One region of the Kitasatospora sp. NBC_00240 genome, then DNA from elsewhere that is predicted to be linked to it. Evidence: riboswitches for the same ligand, from Rfam matches in the RefSeq annotation. Region 1 holds a riboswitch; each other region holds the start of a gene.
What was found. Region 1 has a riboswitch for thiamine pyrophosphate ahead of OG689_RS21830 (cytosine permease). Riboswitches for the same ligand answer to the same signal wherever they lie in the genome.

Region 1 (7,172 bases):
CGCCGAGATCCCGACGCAGCCGACGCCGCGCGACCCCGACGCTGGCCGGGCCGTGCGGCACCGCCATGGTCGATGAAGTCGGCACTTCGCGTGCCACCATCAACGCCACCCCCGGACCTCCTTCAGCGTATGCCGAGGGATGGATGCCCCTTGGGAATGGGTCGGAAACGGCCGCGGGGCGATCCTGCGCGGACATTTCAAGACGAACGGCAAACCGGCAGCGCGAGGTGATTCCGCGCTCACCCTCGGTACATTCCGGACATTGAATGTCTTCCGCCCCGTGGAACCCACCGGAAACCGGACACCGGCCCGGCCGGGCCATGGGGCCCCTTCGCCGGACGACCGGTCAGCGGCCGAGCTGCGCCAGGACCTCGGCCGGGCGGTTGGTGATGATCGCGGACACCCCGAGCTCCAGGCAGAGCTCCACGTCGGCCGGCTCGTCCACCGTCCAGACGTGCACCTGGTGCCCCGCCCGGCGGAGCGCCGGCACCAGCTCGGGGCGGGCCCGCACCAGGTCGATCCCGGGCCCCGCGATGGTCGCGCCGCCCGGCAGCGAACCGCCCGGCCGCAGTCGCAGCGGCAGCGTCCGGTCGAACAGGAACACCCGGGAGAACTCCGGCGCCGCCTGCCGCACCCGGCCCAGAGCCAGCGCCGAGAAGCTCATGATCCGGGCCTGCGGGCGGCTCTCCGGGTTGCCGCCCGGCCCCGAGATCCCGTACCGGGCCAGTGCCTTCAGCAGCTCGGCCTCCACCCGGCCGCGGAACCGGACCGGGTGCTTGGTCTCGATCGCCAGGTCGACCCGGCGGCCGCAGTCGGCGACCAGCTCCAGCAGGCTGTCCAGTCGCAGCACGGCCCGGGCCTCCGGGTCGGCGGCGCCGGCCCCGTCCTTCCAGGAGCCGAAGTCGTACGCCTCCAGCTCGGCCAGGGTCATCGCGGAGACCACCCCGCGGCCGTCCGAGGTCCGCTGGATCCGGCGGTCGTGCACGCAGACCAGCTGCCCGTCCGCAGTCACCCGGACATCGCACTCGAAGGCGTCGGCGCCCTCCGCGAGAGCCCGCCGGTACGCGGCCAGGGTGTGCTCGGGCAGCGCCCGGGAGGAGCCACGGTGGGCCACCACCTGGACGTGCTGCGCGGTGCGGGCGGTCGCGGGGGACAGGTCGGCGCTGGTCACAGCGCCAACGATAGGCGCCCCGGATGACGGAACGGCGACGGCGGCCCCAACCTGCGGGGCCGCCGTCGCCGCGGTGGCGCGATCCGGGCGGTCGGCTCGGGCGGTCGGCCCCGGCCGGCCCGCCCGGAGGGGGTCAGTCCTCGGTCCGCCCGGCCCCGGTCAGCGGGGTGAGGGCCAGGGTGACCAGCGCGGGCACCAGGAACCCGAACAGCGAGGCCGAGGTCCATTCCTGCGGGGTGAAGTGCAGGGCGCTCTGCGCGCCCGTCCAGAGGTCCACCCACCAGCCGGCGATCGCGGTCGGGGCGATGAACTGGTAGACCGCGAAGCCCAGCGCCCACGGCAGCAGCATCAGCCAACGCGTGGGAGCCCGCTCGGAGAGATCCCAGCCCCGGCGGCCGGCGCCGAAGAAGTAGTCCACCGCCAGCACCGCGAACAGCGGCACGAAGACCGAGCCGATCAGGCCGAGGAAGTTGTAGTACGAGGCGGTGAATTCCTTGATCTGCAGCGCCAGGACGGTGGTCAGCACGCCGATCCCGCCGGTCAGCAGCCGCCGGTCGATCCGCGGGAACAGGTTGTGGACCGACATCGCGGTCGAGTACACGTTCGCGAAGGACTGGTCGGTCTCGCGCAGCACCAGCACCAGCAGGAAGGCCCAGCCGGCCCAGACCCCGGTGAACGAGGAGAAGATCTTCTCGGTGTCCCCGCCGGACTGCAGCAGCGCGATCAGGCCCAGCACGTAGCACCAGACCTGGGCCACGGTGTAGCCCGAGAAGGTGCCCCAGAAGGCGGCCGAGGCGGTGCGCGAGTGCCGGGTGTAGTCGGCGGCCAGCGGCACGAAGGAGATCGACAGCGCGATGACGGCGTCGGTCGCGTGCAGGAACCCGTGCCAGTTGCCCGCCCCCGGGTCGGGGAAGCCCTGACGGCCCAGCTGGACGGTGAAGTACACCATCGCCACGGCCACCGCGGCGGCCACGTACTTGCGCAGCACAGCGATCGAGCCCAGCGGCCAGATCGTCAGCACGGTGGTCAGCGCCCCGGCCAGCAGCACGAACAGCCAGCGGTACCCGTCGGTGCCGGCCACCGTCTGGGCGCCCTGGGCGATCACGGTGAGCTCGAAGACGCCCCAGCCGACGCACTGGGCGATGTTCAGCACCGTCGGCAGGTAGCTCAGCTTCGTACCGAACAGCCCGCGCAGGTTGGCCATCGCCGGCGCGCCGGTCTTCGCCCCGATCAGGGCGGCCACGCCGAGCGCGGCGGTGCCGATCACGGTGCCGGCGAGGATCGCGACCACGGCCGCGGTGAAGGACATCTCCGAGCCCGGGGCGCCCAGCACGGTCGCGGCGGTGCTGAAGCCGATCAGGCTGACGCCCAGGTTGAGCCAGAGCGCGAACTGGTCCTTGAAGGACAGCGTGCGCGGCGGCTCGGTGTCGAGAACGAGCGGCGCCTCGGCGCGCCCGTGCGCCTCCGGACGGTCCAGCACGGCGACGTCCGTGTGCAGGCCCCCCTTGTGAAGGCCTTCCGAAGGAGCGGGGAATTCCGTGGACGCCGACGCGTCCGAAGAAGAGGATGGCGAAGCAGGCGGCATGGCCGATACTCCCTACGCCGGCATTACCCGGACAGGTTCCGGCGGTCAGCGCTCCCTCGCCCGCCGTCCACGACTACCGTGGCGTACGGTCGACCAGCGCACTCTCAGCCTGGAAGGGGTCCAAGCTCCCGCGTGTTCAGATTGAAGCGACAGGCTAGCGGGAGCCGGGAGGAACGCCAAGGCCGGGGCCGCAGGCCGTCCGCATCGCGGGACGCGCGGGCCGGGCCGGCCGCCGGTGTTCGGTCCGGCTAAGGATTCTTATGAGTTCTTCAGAGGGCCCCTTACGGCAATCGAATCCCGCATACGAAAAACTATGCATCTTGGTCCTGTCAGCTATGGAGGTCGTCAGTGAGCACCGAGCGCGAGAGTGGGTCCACCGGACCGCAGGAGGGGCAGCCCTCCGGCGGTCACGGGGCGGTGGGTCCGGTGTCCGACGGCCCGGCGCAGCAGCCCGCGGCCGCCGCGGCAGGTGCCGGTACGCCGCCCGCCGGGGACTCCCCGCGGACGCTGGCCTTCGGCAAGCTGAGCGAGCCCGAGCCGGCCGCACCCGCCGCGCCAGTGGCACCCGCCGCACCGGCCACCCCTGTTGCCCCCGCGGCCCCGTCCTACCTGGACGCGCCGCCGCCCGTACTGCCCCCGGCCGCGCCGGTCGCGCCCGCCGCCCCGTCCTACCTGGACGCGCCGCCGCCGACCAACCCGTACGCGACCCCCGCCCCCGCGGCTGACCCGTACGCCACCCCCGCCCCCGCGGCCGACCCGTACGCCGGCACCGCCCCGGTCGCCGCCGGCCCCTACGCCGCCGCGCCCGCGCCCGGCCAGGGCCCCGCCGCCGACCCGTACGGCCCGCCGCCCGGCACCCCGGCCGAGCACGGCCACCACCCGTTCGGCTCCGGCCAGCCGCTCGGCGGCTGGGGCTCCCAGGACGCCGGTGCCGGTGGCACCTACGGCGGCCACGGCGGGCCCGGCCTGCCCGGCGGTCCCGGCTACCCGGGCCAGTACCCGGGCGCGGCACCCGGCGGACCGCGCAAGAAGCGTGGCGGCCTGGTCGCCCTGATCGCGGCCGTCGCCCTGGTCGCCGGTGTGGCCGGCGGCGCCGTCGGCGTCGCGGTCACCGACCACGGCGACAGGGTCAGCTCCGCCAACGACCACCGCAGCACCACCGTCCCGGCCGGCAACACCCAGAAGAACGAGGCCGCCCCCGGCTCCGTCGCGGCCATCGCCCAGAAGGCGCTGCCCAGCACCGTCACCATCAAGGCGCAGAGCAGCACCGAGTCCGGCACCGGCACCGGCTTCGTCTTCGACACCGAGGGCCACATCCTCACCAACAACCACGTGGTCGCCCCGGCCGCGAACGGCGGCAAACTGACCGTCAAGTTCGCCGACGGCTCCTCCTACACCGCCTCGGTGCTCGGCCGTGCCGAGGGCTACGACGTGGCCGTGGTCAAGCTGGACAACCCGCCGAAGGACAAGCTCAGCCCCCTTCCGCTGGGCGACTCCGACAAGGTCAACGTCGGCGACGCGACCATCGCCATCGGCGCGCCGTACGGTCTGGAGTCCACCGTCACCACCGGCATCGTCAGCGCCAAGGACCGCCCGGTCGCCTCCGGCGACGAGACCGGCGCGCAGGCCTCGTACATGAACGCCCTGCAGACCGACGCCTCGATCAACCCCGGCAACTCCGGCGGCCCGCTGCTCGACGGCAGCGGTGCCGTGATCGGCATCAACTCGGCCATCCAGTCCAACTCCTCGGGCAGCGGCCGGGCCGGCAGCATCGGCCTCGGCTTCGCCATCCCGATCAACCAGGCCAAGTGGGTCGCCGACACGCTGATCAAGACCGGCCGCCCGGTCTACGCCAAGCTCGACGTCCTGCGCAACGACGACTACAAGGGCGACGGCGCGCAGATCCAGACCAACGCCGTCCAGGGCACCCCCGCCGTCACCCCCGGCGGCGCCGCCGACAAGGCCGGCCTCAAGCCCGGCGACGTCATCACCAAGCTCGGCGGCAGCCCGATCGAGAACGGCCCCGCCCTCGTCAGCAAGATCTGGACGCACAAGCCCGGCGAGACGGTCGACGTGGAGTACATCCGCGACGGCAAGACCGGCACCACCAAGGTCACCCTCGGCGAGCGCACCGGCGACCAGTGACCCCGGCCGGTCCCCGGCGCCACCCCCACCCACCCGGCAAACCAGGTGCACCGAACCCCGCCGGACCCGTTAGGCTGACCTCCGCCTGGAGAGCTGCCCGAGCGGCCTAAGGGAACAGTCTTGAAAACTGTCGTGAGGTGACCCCTCACCGTGGGTTCGAATCCCACGCTCTCCGCTGGTGGGAGAACAACCTGCTCAGGGCGGGTGTCGGCATCGCGCCGGCACCCGCCCTTCGCACATGTGTCCCGGGGTGTCCCACCTGTGTGCCGGTCGGGATCAGCGTGCGTGGACCAGCTGTGGCCGCCCGATCCGTCCGCTGCCCAGGACACCACCACGGGCGGCCGGGGGTTGTGCCTGGTGGCGGGCCTGGCGCAGGCGTGGGGCTGGGAGCCGTGTGGGGCGGGCAAGGTCGTGTGGTTCGAGGTGGCCGCCGACCGGGTGGTGTCCGGGACGAGACGCCTCGCCGTCCTGGTGAGGGCGGAGCAGGCGCGAATCGCGGAGCAGGTCCCGCGCTCCGGGTGACCCGGGGTGTCTTGTCTGCCCCGGGGCCCGGTCGCCGGGCGCCCGAGTAGCCGTCAGGCCGCCGCCCCTTCCAGCCTCAGCAGGTGTTCGGCCGCGCTCGCGACGTCGGGCTCGATGTGGTCCGGGGTGGCGGGCTGGTCGGCGGTCCAGGGGTGGCCGGCGGAGATCCAGAGGGAGCGGATGCCGGCGGCGGTGGCGCCGGTGATGTCGGTGGCGGGGTTGTTGCCGACCATCCAGGTGCTGGGGGTGAGGGGGTGGCCGCAGCGTTCGGCTGCGATCCGGAAGATCGCGGGGTCGGGCTTGCGGGCCCCGGCCTCCTCGGAGATGCAGACGGCGTCGACGTGGTGGTGGATGCCGGCCGAGCGGATCTTGGCGCGCTGGACGTCGGTGACGCCGTTGCTGAGGATGCCGACCGTCCAGCCGGCCGCCCGGAGGCGGTCGAGGCCGGTCAGGGTCGCGGGTTCGTGGGTGACGTCGGCGGCGAGGGTGGCGACGTAGGAGGCCCAGAGTTCCTCGGTGCTGCCGGGGAGGCCGAGGGGTTCGCGGAGGGCGGCGAAGGCCTCGGGGCAGGTGCGTTCCTTGAGGGCGGCGGCGACGCGGCGGGTGGCGTCCGGGTCGAGGCCGCGGGCCGCGCAGAAGTCGGCGATCGAGGTCGCCACCGGGACCCGGCGTTCGATCAGGGTGTGGTCGAGGTCGATCAGGACGAGCTTGCGCATGCGGCCGACCCTAGGGCCGCGGCGGGCGCCCGGTCGGGGCCGACACGGTGTCACCACCCTTTCTGCCGCAGGTCGGGGTGGGTTTCGCGCGACCGTCGGTGGCGGGTTCAGGTGTTCGGATCACTGGTCACAGGCGGTTCGCCGGGTGACTCGATCGGGTGGTTTGAATACGATCTGAAGGCCGACGTTCCGGTTTTGCCGTTCGCTGGTGGATCGCGGGCGAACAGTCCGCGCACCACTTCCGGGCGTTCGCGCCGGGAACTTCGGCATGTCCAGGAGGCACCTCATGGCCTGGTACCCCGGCGCTGAGCGCATGGAGCTGCAACCCGAATCCGACGGCCAGCCGGCCATCGTCCCGACCCAGTTGATCATGCACAGCATCGCTGCGCCATGGACGCCGCAGCGGATCTTCGAGTACTGGCGGGACAGTACGAACCTGGAGAGCCACTTCGGCCTCGGGTACGACGGCGCGATCGCGCAGTACGTCGGCACGCAGACTCGCGCCGACGCGAACATGTACGCCAACCGCCGTCCCGACGGCACGGGGGCGGTGTCCGTCGAGAGCGCGTCCAACCTCCAGCACACCGACCCCTGGACCCCGGAGCAGGTCGAGGCGCTGATCCGGCTCGGCGTCTGGATGCACCAGCAGCACGGCATCCCGCTGCGGGCCTGCCGCACCTGGGACGACCCCGGGTACGGGTACCACCGGCTGTTCCCGCAGTGGTCGGACGGCGGGACGGCGTGCCCCGGCGACGCCCGGGTGCGCCAGTTCCTGGAGGCGGTCCTCCCGGGGATCGTCGCCCGGGCGAGCGGTGGCAACCTGCCCACCCCGCGTACCCCCACCCCGCCCCCGGAGCCCGCCGTCGCCCGCTACCAGGTGACCATCGGCGGCCTGGTGTACGGCTACGGCGCGCACGGCCCGCACGTCCGGGAGGTGGGCGAGGCGCTGGTCGCGCACGGCCACGGCTCGCACTACCGGAGCGGTCCGGACGAGGACTGGCGGGACCCGGACACCCTCAACTACGCCGACTAC
Region 2 (7,172 bases), 1.8 Mb from region 1:
GTCGAGGGCCTCGACCCGCCGGATCGCGTCCCAGAGCCGCTTCTCGGCGGCCTCCGAGCGCGGCGGCATGAATTCGAAGGAGTAGGACCGCTTGCCCGCCGCCAGCAGTTCGCGAACGGTCAGTGCGCGGTCGGTTCTGGTGGAAGCGATGCCGAGTGCCATGCTGGCAGGTTAGCCGCCGCCCGGAGAGGCGGGACAACTGACGTCCACCGAGTGAGACACCTTTCGGTCACCCGCGACAGGGCCGTCCGGGTGCTCGTACGCCCGCCCGCGACCGCCCGGTTAGGCTGACCGGTACCCCCAGCGACTCCCGGAGCCTCATCGTGACCTCGTCCAGCAGCCGGCCGGCCAACCCGATCGACGTGGAGGCCGTGCGGATGCGCGTCAACGCCGCCCTCGGCGAATTCATGGACGGCCAGGCGGTCCTGCTCGGCAAGATCTCTCCGCAGCTCGGGCCCGCCGCCGACGCCCTGCGGGACTTCCTGCTGGACGGCGGCAAGCGGCTGCGCCCGGCCTTCTGCTACTGGGGCTGGCGCGGCGCCGGCGGCAGCGCCGCCGACCCGGGCATCGAGCACGCGGCGGCCGCCCTGGAGCTGCTGCAGGCGAGCGCGCTGGTGCACGACGACCTGATGGACCGCAGCGACACCCGGCGCGGGGTGCCCTCCGTGCACCGCCGCTTCGAGGCCCTGCACCGGGCCAGCGGCTGGCGCGGCGACCGCGAGCAGTTCGGGGCCTCCGCCGCCGTGCTGCTCGGCGACCTGCTGCTGATCTGGTGCGACGAGCTGTTCCTGCGCTCGGGGCTGCCGGCCGAGGCGGTGCTGCGGGCCAAGCCGGCCTTCGACCTGATGCGGACCGAGGTGATGGTCGGCCAGTACCTCGACGTGCTGGAGCCGGTCGCCGGCGACTCCACCGACGAGGGGGCGCTGGAGCGGGCGCAGACCGTCCTGCACTACAAGTCGGCGAAATACACCATCGAGCGGCCGCTGCAGGTGGGGGCGCTGCTCGCCGGGGCCTCCCCGGAGCTGGTCGCGGCGTACTCGTCCTTCGGCCTGCCGCTGGGCGAGGCCTTCCAGCTGCGGGACGACCTGCTGGGGGTCTTCGGCGACCCCGCGGTCACCGGCAAGCCGGCCGGCGACGACCTGCGGGAGGGCAAGCGCACCCTGCTGGTCGCGCACGCCATGCGCGCACTGCCGGCCGCCGACGCCCGGCACCTGGACGAGCGGCTCGGCGCGCCGGACCTGGCGCCCGAGGAGGTCGTCGTGCTGCGGGACCTGGTGGCGCGCAGCGGTGCGCCCGAGCGGGTGGAGAGCCGGATCGAGGAGCTGATGCGGCAGTCGCTGGCGGCGCTGGAGGCGGCCCCGCTGGTGGACCCGCGGGCCCGGGAGGTCCTGCTGTCGCTGGCCGAGGCGGCGACCGTCCGCCGCTACTGAGCGGCGGGCCGGGGGCCGGCCGGTCGTCCCGGGCCGCGAGGGACACCCCTGCGGCCCGGGACGGCGGTCTCAGACCGCGCGCACCCGGTGGGCCAGCTCGGCCGCCGCGGCGGCCGGGTCGTCGGCGGCGGTGATCGCGCGGACCACCACGACCCGGCGGGCGCCGGCGGCCAGCACCTCGTCCAGGTTGCCCAGGTCGATGCCCCCGATGGCGAACCAGGGGCGGTCCGTCACCTGCTTCGCCGCGTAGGAGACCAGGCCGAGGCCCGGCGCGTGCCAGCCGGGCTTGGTCGGCGTGGGCCAGACCGGGCCGGTGCAGAAGTAGTCCACGCCCGGCTCGGCGACGGCGGCGTCGACCTCGGCCTCCGCGTGGCAGGAGCGGCCGATGAGCACGTCCTCGCCGAGGATCGCGCGGGCGGCCCGCACCGGCAGGTCGTCCTGGCCGAGGTGCAGCACGTCCGGGCCGGCCGCGTGCGCGACGTCGGCCCGGTCGTTCACCGAGAGCAGCTTGCCGTGCCGCCGGCAGGCGTCGGCGAAGACCTCCAGGTACTCCAGCTCCTGCTTGGCCTCCAGGCCCTTGTCGCGGAGTTGGACGATGTCGACGCCGCCGCCGAGCGCGGCGTCCAGGAACTGCTCCAGGTCGCCCTGCTCGCGGCGGGCGTCGGTGCACAGGTAGAGCCGCGCGTCGGCCAGCTGCGCGCGCAGCCGGCCGCCCGCCGTCAGGTCCGCCGCCATCAGATCAGCATCGCCTGGGCGCGGCGCTTCACCTCGGTGCCGCGGTTCTCCTGCAGGGCCTGGATCGGGCTGCCCGGCAGCGACGGGTCCTCGGTGAAGAGCCACTCCAGGATCTCCGCGTCGTTGTACCCGCAGTCGCGGAGCACGGTCAGCGTGCCGGACAGGTGCTTGACCAGTCCGGGGCCGTCGATGAAGGCGGCCGGCACCTGCAGCGACTTGTTCGGGCCGCGGCGGACGGCGATCAGGCCGCCGCTCTTGACCAGGTCGCGCACCTCGGTGACGCGGACACCCCACTGCTCGGAGATGTCGGGCAGGTACATCCACTCGGGGACAAGGTCTTCAATCTTCGCTTCGATCTCGCTCACGTCACCAGACTGCCACCTCGCCGGGGCGCCGCGCACCAACCGCGCCCCCGGCGGCCGCTCCGGTGTCCGAACGTGACCGGTCCGTCGCGGCTACGGCTGTCCGGCGAGGGCGGCCTTCAGCTGCACGGCCGGGTCGGCGGCCGGCACCGGGTCGAGGACGGCGCCGCGCTCCAGCAGCCGGCGCCCCTGGGCGAGGTCGCGCGGGCGGTCGACGGTCAGCAGGGCGCGCAGCTGCCCGCCGCGCGTCCAGAGCACCGTCCAGGACGGGTCGCCGGGCGCCCCCCGCCACAGCACCTCGTCGCCGTCGCCGTGCCGGCCCGCGTACTGCACCATCCGCCCGAACTGCTCGGACCAGAAGTACGGCACCGGGTCGTACGGGGTGTCCAGGCCGAGCAGCGAGGCCGCTGCCGCCGCCCCGGACTGCAGCGCGTGGTCCCAGTGCTGGACGGACAGCCGGCCGCCCCAGCGGGTCGAGGGGTAGGAGACGCAGTCGCCGGCCGCGAGGACCCCGGGCAGCGAGGTGCGCAGCCGCTCGTCCACCAGGACGGCGCCGGCCGCGTCCAGCTCGACCCCGGAGCCGGCCAGCCAGCCGGTCGCCGGGCGCACCCCGACGCCGACCACCACCTCGTCGGCGGCCAGCCGGGTGCCGTCGGCGAGCAGCACCTCGTGCGGGCCGACCGAGGCCACCCTGGCGCCGCAGCGCAGGTCGACGCCGGCCGCCCGGTACCAGGCGGTCATCGCGCCGCCGACCGCCGGGGGCAGCGCGCCGGGCACCGGTGCCGGACCGGCCTCCACCACGGTGACCTCGCAGCCCAGCGCGCGGGCGACACCGGCGGTCTCGGCCCCGATCCAGCCGGCCCCGACCAGTACGATCCGCGCTCCCGGCCGCAGCAGCGCGCGCAGCGCGAGGGCGTCGTCGACGGTCCGCAGCAGGTGGGCGCGGTCCGCGCCGGGCAGCGCGACGGGTGCGGCGCCGGTGGCGATCACCAGGCTCCCGTACGGCAGCTCGCCGGCGTCGGTGTGCAGCACCCCGGGCTCCAGCCCGGTGGCCCGGCGGCCGGTGACGAGGTCGACGCCGAGGCCGTCGTAGTCGATGTCCAGGGTGGTGGCGTCGGCCTTGCCGAGCAGCACGTCCTTGGAGAGCGGGGGCCGGTCGTAGGGGGCGTGCGGTTCGTCCCCGAGCAGGACGATCCGACCCTGCCGGCCGCCCCCGCGCAGCGCGCGCACGCACTGGGCCCCGGCCAGCCCCGCCCCGACAACGACCACCTGGTCCGTGTTCCGCCGCTCTCCCACGGCGCCACCCTATCGGCGCCGTCCGCCCCTTGTACGCGCCTTCGGCCCGGACGGCACCCGGAGTTATGGTGGGTGCACCTCGACCGGACGGCGCCCCAGGTGCCGGGCGGTCCGTACCACGGGGGCCCGGCGCACCGGGCTGAGAGGCGGGCTGGCACGGCCTGCGACCGTCCGAACCTGATCCGGGTCATTCCGGCGAAGGGAGAGCAGGGACTTTGACACGCTTCACGAGCGGCGCGACGACGGACGTCCTCGTCGTCGGCGGCGGGATCATCGGCCTCGCGGTGGCCTGGCGGGCCCGGCAGCGCGGCCTCGGCGTGGTCGTGGTCGACCCGGCGCCCGGCGGCGGGGCCGCCCAGGTCGCGGCCGGGATGCTGGCCCCGGTCACCGAGCTGCAGTACGGCGAGGAGCCGCTGCTGAAGCTCGGGATGGCCTCCAACGAGCGGTACCCGGCCTTCGCTACCGAGCTGGAGGAGGCCTCCGGCCTTTCGACCGGCTACCGCGCCTGCGGCACCCTCGCCGTCGCGCTGGACTCCGACGACCGCGAGGAACTGCGCGAGCTGCACGCCTTCCACGGGCGCCTGGGCCTGGACTCGGCCTGGCTCACCGGACGCGAGTGCCGCAAGCTCGAACCGATGCTGGCCCCGGGCGTCCGCGGCGGGCTGCACGTCACCGACGACCACCAGGTGGACGGCCGCCGGCTGGCCGCCGCGCTGGTGGCCGCCTGCGAGCGCGCCGGGGTGCTGCTGCACCGCGCCGAGGTCGCCGAGCTGCTGGTCACCGGCGGCCGCGCGACCGGGGCCCGGCTGAGCACCGGCGGGCTGCTGGGCGCCGGCCAGGTGGTGCTGGCGGCCGGGCCGCGCAGCCACCTGCTGCCCGGCCTGCCCGAGGGGGTGCTGCCGGCCGTCCGCCCGGTCAAGGGCCAGATCCTGCGGCTGCGGGTGCCCGAGGCGTACCGGCCGTTCCTGTCCCGCAACGTCCGCGCGGTGGTGCGCGGGCAGCACCTGTACCTGGTGCCGCGCGAGGACGGCGAGCTGGTGATCGGCGCGACCAGCGAGGAGCAGGGCTACGACACCACCGTCACCGCCGGCGGGGTGTACGAGCTGCTCCGCGACGCCCACGACCTGGTCCCCGGGATCACCGAGCTGCCGCTGGTCGAGACCTCCGCCGGGCTGCGCCCCGGCTCCCCCGACAACGCCCCGCTGCTCGGCCCGACCGCGTTGCCCGGCCTGGTCGCGGCGACCGGCCACTACCGCAACGGCGTGCTGCTCACCCCGGTGACCGGCGACCTGCTCGCCGAGTACCTGGCCACCGGCGTGACGCCCGAGTTGGCGGCGCCGTTCTCCCCCGGCCGGTTCGCCGCCGGCCCCTCCGCCGCCGGGGCCGTCCCCTCCGGCACGGCCCCGTCCGACCTCTCCACTCCCGCAAAGGCACTGGCATGACCGATATCTCACTCTCCGTCAACGGCGAGCCCCGGCAGGTGCCCGCCCGGAGCACGCTCGCCGAGGTGGTGGCCGGCGTGAGCGCCGCGCCGTCCGGGGTCGCCGCGGCGGTCAACGAGACCGTGGTGCCGCGCGGTGCCTGGGCCGGGACCGGCCTCGCCGCGGGCGACCGGATCGAGATCCTCACCGCCGTGCAGGGAGGCTGAGCGCCGTGGCCGACACCGCGACCACGACCGCGACCGCCGACGACAAGGACCTCCTGACGATCGCCGGGACCACCTTCGGCTCCCGCCTGATCATGGGCACCGGCGGGGCGCCGAGCCTGGACGTCCTGGAGCAGGCGCTCCGGGTCTCCGGCACCGAGCTGACCACGGTCGCGATGCGCCGGGTGAGCACCTCCACCCAGGGTTCGGTACTGGACGTGCTGACCCGCAACGGCATCCGGGTGCTGCCCAACACGGCGGGCTGCTTCACCGCCGGCGAAGCGGTGCTGACGGCCCGGCTGGCCCGTGAGGCGCTCGGCACCGACTGGGTCAAGCTGGAGGTCATCGCGGACGAGCGGACCCTGCTGCCCGACCCGATCGAACTGCTGGACGCCGCCGAGACCCTGGTCGACGACGGCTTCACCGTGCTGCCGTACACCAACGACGACCCGGTGCTGGCCCGCAAGCTGGAGGACGTCGGCTGCGCGGCGATCATGCCGCTGGGCTCGCCGATCGGCTCCGGCCTCGGCATCCGCAACCCGCACAACTTCCAGCTGATCGTGGAGAGCGCCACGGTGCCGGTGATCCTGGACGCCGGCGCCGGCACCGCCTCCGACGTGGCCCTGGCGATGGAGCTCGGCTGCGCCGCCGTGATGCTGGCCTCCGCCGTCACCCGTGCCCAGGACCCGGTCCTGATGGCCGAGGCGATGCGGCACGCCGCCGAGGCCGGCCGGCTCGCCCACCGGGCCGGGCGCATCCCGCGCCGCTTCCACGCCGAGGCCTCCTCGGCGATGGCCGGCCGGGCCGACCTCGACCACCGGGAGCGGCCGGCGTTCTGAGCCCCCTCGCCGGGGACGTGTCACAAGCACGGCACAAGCGGCCCGGGGCGCGCCGTCCGCCCGGGGCCGCCCGCCTCGGCGCGCCTACACTTCCCTGGTGGACATGGCACTGCACGACCCGTTGATCGGTACCCTGCTGGACGGCCGGTACCGGGTCGAGCAACGGATCGCGACCGGCGGCATGGCCACGGTCTACCGGGGCACCGACACCCGGCTGGACCGGGTGCTGGCGCTCAAGGTGATGCACCCCTCGCTCGCCGGGGACGCCGACTTCACCGACCGGTTCATCCGCGAGGCCAAGGCCGTGGCCCGGCTCTCGCACCCCAACGTGGTGAACGTCTTCGACCAGGGGGCCGACGGGGGGACGGTCTTCCTGGCCATGGAGTACGTCCCGGGCCGGACCCTGCGGGACGTGCTGCGGGACCGCGGCGCGCTGTCCGTCCGGGCCGCCCTGGACATCCTGGAGCCGGTGCTGGCGGCGCTCGGCTCCGCGCACCGCGCCGGGCTCGTCCACCGGGACGTCAAGCCGGAGAACGTGCTGATCACCGACGGCGGGCTGGTGAAGGTCGCCGATTTCGGCCTGGTCCGGCTGCTGAACGGCGCCGACGGCGCGGTCACCACCAGCACGGCCGGCGCGGTGCTCGGCACCGTCTCCTACCTGGCACCCGAGCAGATCCGGCCGGGTGCGGTCACCGACCAGCGGGTGGACGTCTACGCGGCGGGCATCGTGCTGTACGAGATGCTCACCGGCGACCGGCCGCACACCGGCGAGAACCCGGTCCAGGTGATCTACCGCCATCTGCACGAGGACGTGCCCGCGCCGTCCCTGGCCGTCCCCGGCATCACGCCCGGCCTGGACGCCATA
Region 3 (7,172 bases), 280 kb from region 1:
CGTCCTGGTTGGGGCCGTAGTTGACGTTCGAGGTGGTCGGCCGCTCACCCCGGTTGGGGGTCGCGCTGAGGAATCCGTTGCCGGTGGCCCCGGTGGCCGTCAGGTTGAGCACCACCGCGGTGGCGCCCTGCGGCACCACCGGGATCCGGACGTTGTTGTACTCGACCTCGTTCTCGCGCACGAAGACGTCGAGGGAGCTCCAGGCCCCGCGCTGGGTGTAGCGGCTGTTGGTGACCCGGGTGTCGGCCACCCGGACGGGCGCGATCGCCGTGAACCCGGCCGCCGTGTAGGCGGCGGTCACCTGCAGGCTGGTGCTGGCCGTGCGGTCGGCCCAGTCGGTGGCGGTCAGCGTGACGGTATAGGTGCCGGGCCGGGCGTAGGTGTGGCCGAAGCCGTCGTAGTAGTGGGAGTCGGACGTCCCGTCACCGAAGTCCATCGAGTACGACTTGATCTGCCACGGGCTGGTGGTGTCGTTGGTGTTCAGGTCGAAGCCCAGCGGGTCGGTGCGGCTGGGCCACGCCTTGAGCACGGGCGTCAGCGGGGCGTCCGGCCTGGCCTCGACGTAGCCCGGGTACGAGACGACCCGGTGACCGGTGCTGTCCGTCGCGGTGATGTACGGGGTGAACACGCCGGCCTGGGTGTACGTGTGCCGGACCTTGACCTCGGTCGTCACCAGCGGCGCGGAACCGTCACCGAAGTCGTAGCTGTAGGTGACGCCGGTCGGCCAGGTGTTGTAGGGCGTCGCCGTGAACTCGACGGCGTACGGGAGCGCGCCCCGCATGCCGGGGCCGGCGGGGTGGTCGGCGGAGCGCGTGTCGATGCCGACCTCGGTCAGGCCCTGCACCTCCGCCGCGCCGCGGTCGCGCAGGCTGCCGTGCGGGCCGGTGCCCGCGACCAGCGGATTGTCCACCACCGCACTGCCGTACAGGTCGGTGTCCGGCAGGCCCGGCACGTCGGGGTCGGCGGAGTCGATCGCGGCGGTGTCGCCGTTGCCGGGGCGGTGGAAGAGGTTGTCGGTGAAGGCGATCGCCGCGTCCACGTCGTGCGCGCCCTGCCCGGTGGCCGCGGTGAAGGCCGCGGGGGACAGGTGCCCGGCGCCGCCCCAGCTGTAGGCCTCCGTCCCGCTCAGCGGGTGGACGATGTTGTAGTCGACCTTCGTCGCCGCGGTGGAGCCGGCCGCCACCGAGATCGGCGCGCCGCGCGGGATCGTGCCCTGGGAGACGACGATGTTGTTCTCGACCACCGAGCCGGCGGAGGCGCCCAGCAGGGCGATGCCCGGGCCGTTGCTGCCCACCACCGTGTTGTTGACGACGACCGTGCCGGGCCCGTCGGTGATGCTCAGCCCGCCGCCCTGGGAGGTGCCGATGTCGTTGCCGATGAAGGTGGTCCGTTGCGAGCCGGACTCCACCACGACGCCCGCGTTGGCGTAGAAAACCGACCGGGTGACGGTGACCTGGTCGCTGTGCCCGGTCACCCGGAGCGCGGCCGAGCCGGCCGGCAGGGTCTTGCCGAGGTACCACTCCGCCATCAGTTGGTCGACCTGGATCCGGCTGGAGTCCTTGATGACGACCGGCTGGGCGGTGTTGTTGATCAGGAATCCCCGGATCACCACGTCGGAGGCGCCGTCCACGGTGAAGACGTGCCCGGTCGTGCTGGTCAGGCTGGGCTGGTGACTGTAGGTGTACATGCCGATCGGCGCGCCGTTGATGACGATCGGATGCCCCGGGGTGCCCGAGCGGGTCACCCGGACCTCACCGGTGAAGTCGGTGTCCGGCGCCACCTGGACGGTCTGGCCGGGCTGCGCCGCGTCGACGGCGGCCTGGAGGGTGCAGTACGGGCGGGCGGCGGTGCCGGTGCCGGCGTCGCTGCAGTTGGCGGCGGCCCGGTTGTCGACGTTCAGGACGCCGCCCGCGTCGGCGTGCGCCGTGATGGCGGGCAGGCCGAGGACGGCGGAGACGGTGGCGGCGGCGAGGCCGACGGCATGACGGATGCGCATCTGTCTGTTCCCCCTGGAGGCGGCCGCCCGCGCGTCCGCGCGACGGGCTGACCGGCGGGATCCGCTGTGGGCCCCGGGCTCCAGCGGTTCTGAGTGAAAATCAGACTAGCGCCGTGAAGATCGTGTGTGCCACGGGGTATCCCCGGTGGGTGCCGTACCGCGGTGCCCCGGCCCGGGGCACCGCGGTACGGCCCGGTCAGGCGTCCTGGACCGGGACCGCCTGCGCGCGGGGGCGCTCCGCGCCCGGCTGCGCGGGGAGCTCGGCGCCGCCGGCGGCCCCGTTCATCGTCCCCAGCAGCTGGCGGGCCAGGCCGAGGCCCGTCCCGCCCATGGTCAGCGCCTTGGCGAACATCTCGCCCATCCCCTCGGCGCCGTTGAGCAGCACCATGTGCTCGACGTTGCCGAACGCCTCGGCCCCGGCCCGGACGATCTCCGGCCAGTTCTCGGCGAGTTGCTGGGCGACCACGGCCTCCTGGTTCTCCGCCAGGGCGGCCGCGCGGGCCTTGATCGCCTCGGCCTCGGCCAGGCCGAGCGCCCGGGCGGCCTCCGCCGCCGCCAGGCCCTTGGCCTCGGCGGCGGCGGCCTCCGCCTGGCCGGTGGCCCGGGTCGCGTCCGCGGAGGCCAGGCCCCTGGCCTTGGTGGCCTCGGCCTCGGCGAGGGCCGCGATCTTCACCCGGTTCGCCTCGGCGGCGGCCTTCAGCTCGGTCTCCTTGGCCTGGGCCTGGGCGGCCGAGATCCGGGCGTCGCGGTCGGCGTCGGCCTTGGTCCGGGTCTCGTACGCGCGGGCGTCGGCGGGCTTGCGGACGTCCGCCTGCAGCTGCTGCTCCTTGCGGTGCGCCTCCAGCTCGGCGACCTTGGTCTCCTGGACCACGACCTCCTGGCGGGAGGCGGCCTGGGCGAGCGGGCCGGCCTGCATGGCGCGGGCCGTCGCGGTCTCCATCTCGGCCTGGTAGCCGGCCTGCTGGATGCCGCTGTTGCGGGTGGCCTCGGCCTTGCGGGCGAACGCCTCCTGCTCGGCCTCGGTGGCCTGGCGGTCCGCCTCGGCCTGGGCGATCCGGGCGTCCCGCATGACCCGGGCGGCGTGCGGGGCGGCGAGGTTCTGGATGTACCCGGTCGGGTCCAGGATCTCCTGGATCTGCAGCGAGTCGATGATCAGGCCCAGCTTCTCCATCTCCGTGCCGGAGGCGGCCCGGGTCTCCCCGGTGAGCCGCTCGCGGTCGCGGATCATGTCCTCGACGGTCAGCCCGCCGACGATGGAGCGCAGATGGCCGGCGAAGACGTTGTGGACGCGGTGGCCCATCATCGCCTGCTGGTCCAGGAAGCGGCGGGCGGCGTTGGCGATCGACACCGTGTCGTCGCCCACCTTGAAGATCACAACGCCCTTGACGTGCACCGGGATCCCCTGCGAGGTCACGCACTCGACGTCGAGGTCGGCCTCGTTGAGGTCCAGCGACAGCTTGCGGACGACCTGGACGCCCGGGGTGACGAGCGTCCCGCGGCCGGTGACGACCCGGAACCCCAGCCCCTCACCGACTCCCTCGGCGCGGTGCTTGGACCCGGAGATGATCAGTGCCTCGTTGGGCTCGGCGACCCGCCACATGAGCTTGAAGAGCACGATCAGGATGATGATCGAGGCGACGGCCGCCCCTGCGATGCCGATGAGCATCGGCTGATTCCCCCTTCAGGGCACACCGGTTCCGTGGCTGCGCTCTGTTGTGCAGGATGGCGCGGAACACGGTGGCAGCGGAGATTCTGCGCCTGTTCCGATCACTTGGGAAGCAGCTGGTGTCCTGATTCTGTATCAGCCGGTCAGGCCGGTGTTACGTACACCGTCCGTGGCGGCTGGTACTCGACCACGACCACCCGGGTGCCGACCGCCAGCCGCTCCCCGGGGAACGCCGGATGGGCGAGGAACGCCTCCGACCCCTGCCTGGCCACCACGTGGATCATCACCTCGCCGACCAGACCGTCGCCGACCGTCCCCGTCACCCGTCCCGTGCTGCCGACCACCGCGGACCCCTCTCCGTCGGCTCCCAGTGTGCCCGCGCGGCCGCTTCCTGGACCCCCTCTGGACCGCCACCCGCGGTGCCCGCTACGGTGTTGAGGTCTTGTTGCGGACAAAACCGTCCGTAGACACGGGAGCTCGGAGCACCGGGCTGAGAGGGCGCTGAACGGTACGCCACCACGCGTACCAACCGCTGCGTCGACCGCAGGAACCTGGACCGGGTAATGCCGGCGTAGGGAGTAGAAGGTCAGATGACCATGTTCGAAACACCGGAGAAGTCTGCCCAGAGCCCGGCGGGCGGCGCGGCCGGCAGCCCGGTCAGCAGCGCGGCCAGCGGCTACCCGACCCCCGCCTGGCGCAAGGCCTACCGTGAGGGATCCCGCCCCGACCTGCGGGTTCCGTACCGCGAGGTGGTCCTCACCAACGGCGGGAGCGTCCCGCTGTACGACACCTCGGGCCCGTACACCGACCCCTCGTACGAGCCGGACGTCCGGCGCGGCCTGCCGGCCCTGCGCGACGCGTGGATCCGCCAGCGCGGCGACGTCGAGGAGTACGACGGCCGCGAGGCCCGCCCGGAGGACGACGGGATCAAGCACACCTCGCCGCGCGGCGGGGACCTGCGCAACCTCGACGCCGTCTTCCCCGGCCGCCCGCGCCGCCCGCTGCGCGGCCGCGACGGCGCGGCCGTCACCCAGCTCGCCTACGCGAGGCGCGGGATCGTCACGCCGGAGATGGAGTTCATCGCCCTGCGGGAGGGCCTGGAGGCGGAGTTCGTCCGCTCCGAGGTGGCCCGCGGCCGGGCGGTGATCCCGCTGAACGTGAACCACCCGGAGGTCGAGCCGGCGATCATCGGCACCAACTTCCTGGTGAAGATCAACGCCAACATCGGCAACTCCGCGGTCACCTCCTCGATCGAGGAGGAGGTGGAGAAGATGACCTGGGCGACCCGCTGGGGCGCCGACACCGTGATGGACCTCTCCACCGGCCGCAACATCCACACCACCCGTGAGTGGATCCTGCGCAACTCGCCCGTCCCGATCGGCACCGTGCCGCTGTACCAGGCGCTGGAGAAGGTCGACGGCAAGGCGGAGGAGCTGAGCTGGGACGTCTACCGCGACACCGTGATCGAGCAGTGCGAGCAGGGCGTCGACTACATGACCGTGCACGCCGGCGTGCTGCTTCGGTACGTGCCGATGACGGCCCGGCGCAAGACCGGCATCGTCTCGCGCGGCGGCTCGATCATGGCGGCCTGGTGCCTGGCCCACCACCGGGAGAACTTCCTCTACACCAACTTCGAGGAGCTCTGCGACATCCTCGCGAGCTACGACGTCACCTTCTCGCTCGGTGACGGCCTGCGCCCCGGTTCCACCGCGGACGCCAACGACCAGGCGCAGTTCGCCGAACTGCAGACCCTCGGCGAGCTCGGCCGGATCGCCCGGGACCGGGACGTCCAGGTGATGATCGAGGGCCCCGGCCACGTCGCGATGAACAAGATCAAGGAGAACATGGATCTCCAGAAGGAGATCTGCGACGAGGCGCCGTTCTACACCCTCGGCCCGCTCACCACCGACGTCGCCCCCGGCTACGACCACATCACCTCGGGCATCGGCGCGGCGATGATCGCCTGGTGGGGCACGGCGATGCTCTGCTACGTCACGCCCAAGGAGCACCTGGGCCTGCCCAACCGGGACGACGTGAAGACCGGCGTCATCACCTACAAGATCGCCGCGCACGCCGCCGACCTGGCCAAGGGCCACCCCGGCGCCAGCGACTGGGACGACGCGCTCTCGGACGCCCGGTTCGAGTTCCGCTGGGAGGACCAGTTCAACCTGGCCCTCGACCCGGAGACGGCCCGGGCCTTCCACGACGAGACGCTGCCGGCGGAGCCCGCCAAGACGGCGCACTTCTGCTCGATGTGCGGCCCGAAGTTCTGTTCGATGAAGATCTCCCAGAAGATCCGCGACGAGCACGGAGACGGATCGACGGCGGTGGCGACGGAGTTCGACCCGGAGGCGGCGGCCGGCATGGCCGCGATGTCGGCCGAGTTCGCCGCCAAGGGCAACCGGGTGTACCTGCCGTTGGCGGACTGACGGTCCGTCGCGCCCCGTCGGGTGCGTGACGAGGCGTGGAGCAGCGCTGTTCCGGGGGCAGGAGGGGGCTCCCGGAGCAGCGCTGTTTCCGGTGCCCCGCGCTCTCGGGGCTCGCCCGGGACAGTGCCTCGGCGATGATGGCGGCGGCGTCGCGGGGATCGGTCCGGGCCAGGGCGAGGAGGGCCTCCAGGCCCGCTCGCGCGACCGACCTGAAGATCACGGCGGTCTCGGACGGGAGTTCCGAGGCCGGGTCCTCCTCGGCCTGGTAGCGGCCGGTCCTCCTGATCGCGGGAAGCACCTCGTGGGTCACCCAGCGGCGGAACCTCTTGGCGTCGGGCTTCCTGGAACGAAGGATCAGTGAGTAGAGGCCGGACTCGCTGACGATGGAAAGCTGCTGGTCACCGCCAGGGGTGCGGATAGTACCCGCACCCTTTGCGTCGTCGTCGAGCCCTCGCACGGCGTCATGCACGCGCGCGATCCGGAGCACCGAGGCGACATCCGCGGCCACCCACCAGGGCTCCCCGTCGATGGTGACCACACGGACCTCGTGGCCCTGGCGCCTCGACTCGTTCGGACCGCGGCCGGGCGCCCGGGGTGTCGGCGGCGGCCGGGGTTCAGGCGCCGGCGTCCTGCGGGTACCAGCGGAGCTCGACGGTGTTGCCGTCCGGGTCCTGGACGTAGACCGAGGTGGCGCTGCCGCGGGCGCCGTAGCGGCCGACCGGCCCTTCCAGGACGGTGAAGGTGCCCGAGTCGATGACCTCCTGCCAGTCCAGGGGCTCCACGGTGAGGCAGATGTGGTCGACGTTGGACTCGCCCCGGGCGCCGTCCACCAGGTCGATGATGGTCTCCGGGGTGATCCGGACCGAGGGGAACGGCGCCTTGCCGGCGCGCCACTCGTCGACCCGGACCGGCTCCAGGCCGAGCGGGCCGAGGTAGAAGTCCAGCGCCCGCTCGACGTCCTGGACGTTGAGGACGAGGTGGTCGAAGGCCTTCACGCGAAGGTTCGGCATCGGTGCTCCCGGGTGGTGGGTTGCGGCGGAGAGGGTGTCCGGCCTGCTGTCTTCCATGATTCGCCGGTGGG

Region 2: linked by a shared signal. The riboswitch ahead of thiO (glycine oxidase ThiO) and the one ahead of OG689_RS21830 (cytosine permease) in region 1 are both predicted to bind thiamine pyrophosphate.
Region 3: linked by a shared signal. The riboswitch ahead of thiC (phosphomethylpyrimidine synthase ThiC) and the one ahead of OG689_RS21830 (cytosine permease) in region 1 are both predicted to bind thiamine pyrophosphate.

The regions. Positions count from the first base shown of each region.
Region 1 covers NZ_JAPEMU010000001.1:5,154,179-5,161,350, forward strand. The annotation lists gene OG689_RS21820 (ATP-binding protein) at 1-100, opposite strand, end outside; gene OG689_RS21825 (glycerophosphodiester phosphodiesterase family protein) at 347-1,171, opposite strand; gene OG689_RS21830 (cytosine permease) at 1,305-2,651, opposite strand; TPP riboswitch at 2,749-2,898, opposite strand; gene OG689_RS21835 (trypsin-like peptidase domain-containing protein) at 3,105-4,901, shown strand; tRNA gene OG689_RS21840 (tRNA-Ser) at 4,989-5,076, shown strand; partial or broken gene OG689_RS21845 (ATP-binding protein) at 5,235-5,423, shown strand; gene OG689_RS21850 (HAD family hydrolase) at 5,477-6,139, opposite strand; gene OG689_RS21855 (peptidoglycan-binding protein) at 6,426-7,172, shown strand, end outside.
Region 2 covers NZ_JAPEMU010000001.1:6,962,991-6,970,162, reverse strand. The annotation lists gene metF (methylenetetrahydrofolate reductase [NAD(P)H]) at 1-162, opposite strand, end outside; gene OG689_RS29840 (polyprenyl synthetase family protein) at 324-1,430, shown strand; gene thiE (thiamine phosphate synthase) at 1,500-2,165, opposite strand; gene OG689_RS29830 (Rv2175c family DNA-binding protein) at 2,165-2,530, opposite strand; gene OG689_RS29825 (FAD-dependent oxidoreductase) at 2,621-3,823, opposite strand; TPP riboswitch at 3,932-4,045, shown strand; gene thiO (glycine oxidase ThiO) at 4,039-5,265, shown strand; gene thiS (sulfur carrier protein ThiS) at 5,262-5,471, shown strand; gene OG689_RS29810 (thiazole synthase) at 5,564-6,307, shown strand; gene pknB (Stk1 family PASTA domain-containing Ser/Thr kinase) at 6,411-7,172, shown strand, end outside.
Region 3 covers NZ_JAPEMU010000001.1:4,869,757-4,876,928, reverse strand. The annotation lists gene OG689_RS20660 (PKD domain-containing protein) at 1-1,996, opposite strand, end outside; gene OG689_RS20655 (flotillin family protein) at 2,193-3,662, opposite strand; gene OG689_RS20650 (hypothetical protein) at 3,806-4,006, opposite strand; TPP riboswitch at 4,122-4,257, shown strand; gene thiC (phosphomethylpyrimidine synthase ThiC) at 4,253-6,091, shown strand; partial or broken gene OG689_RS45050 (Bro-N domain-containing protein) at 6,393-6,629, opposite strand; gene OG689_RS20640 (VOC family protein) at 6,706-7,101, opposite strand.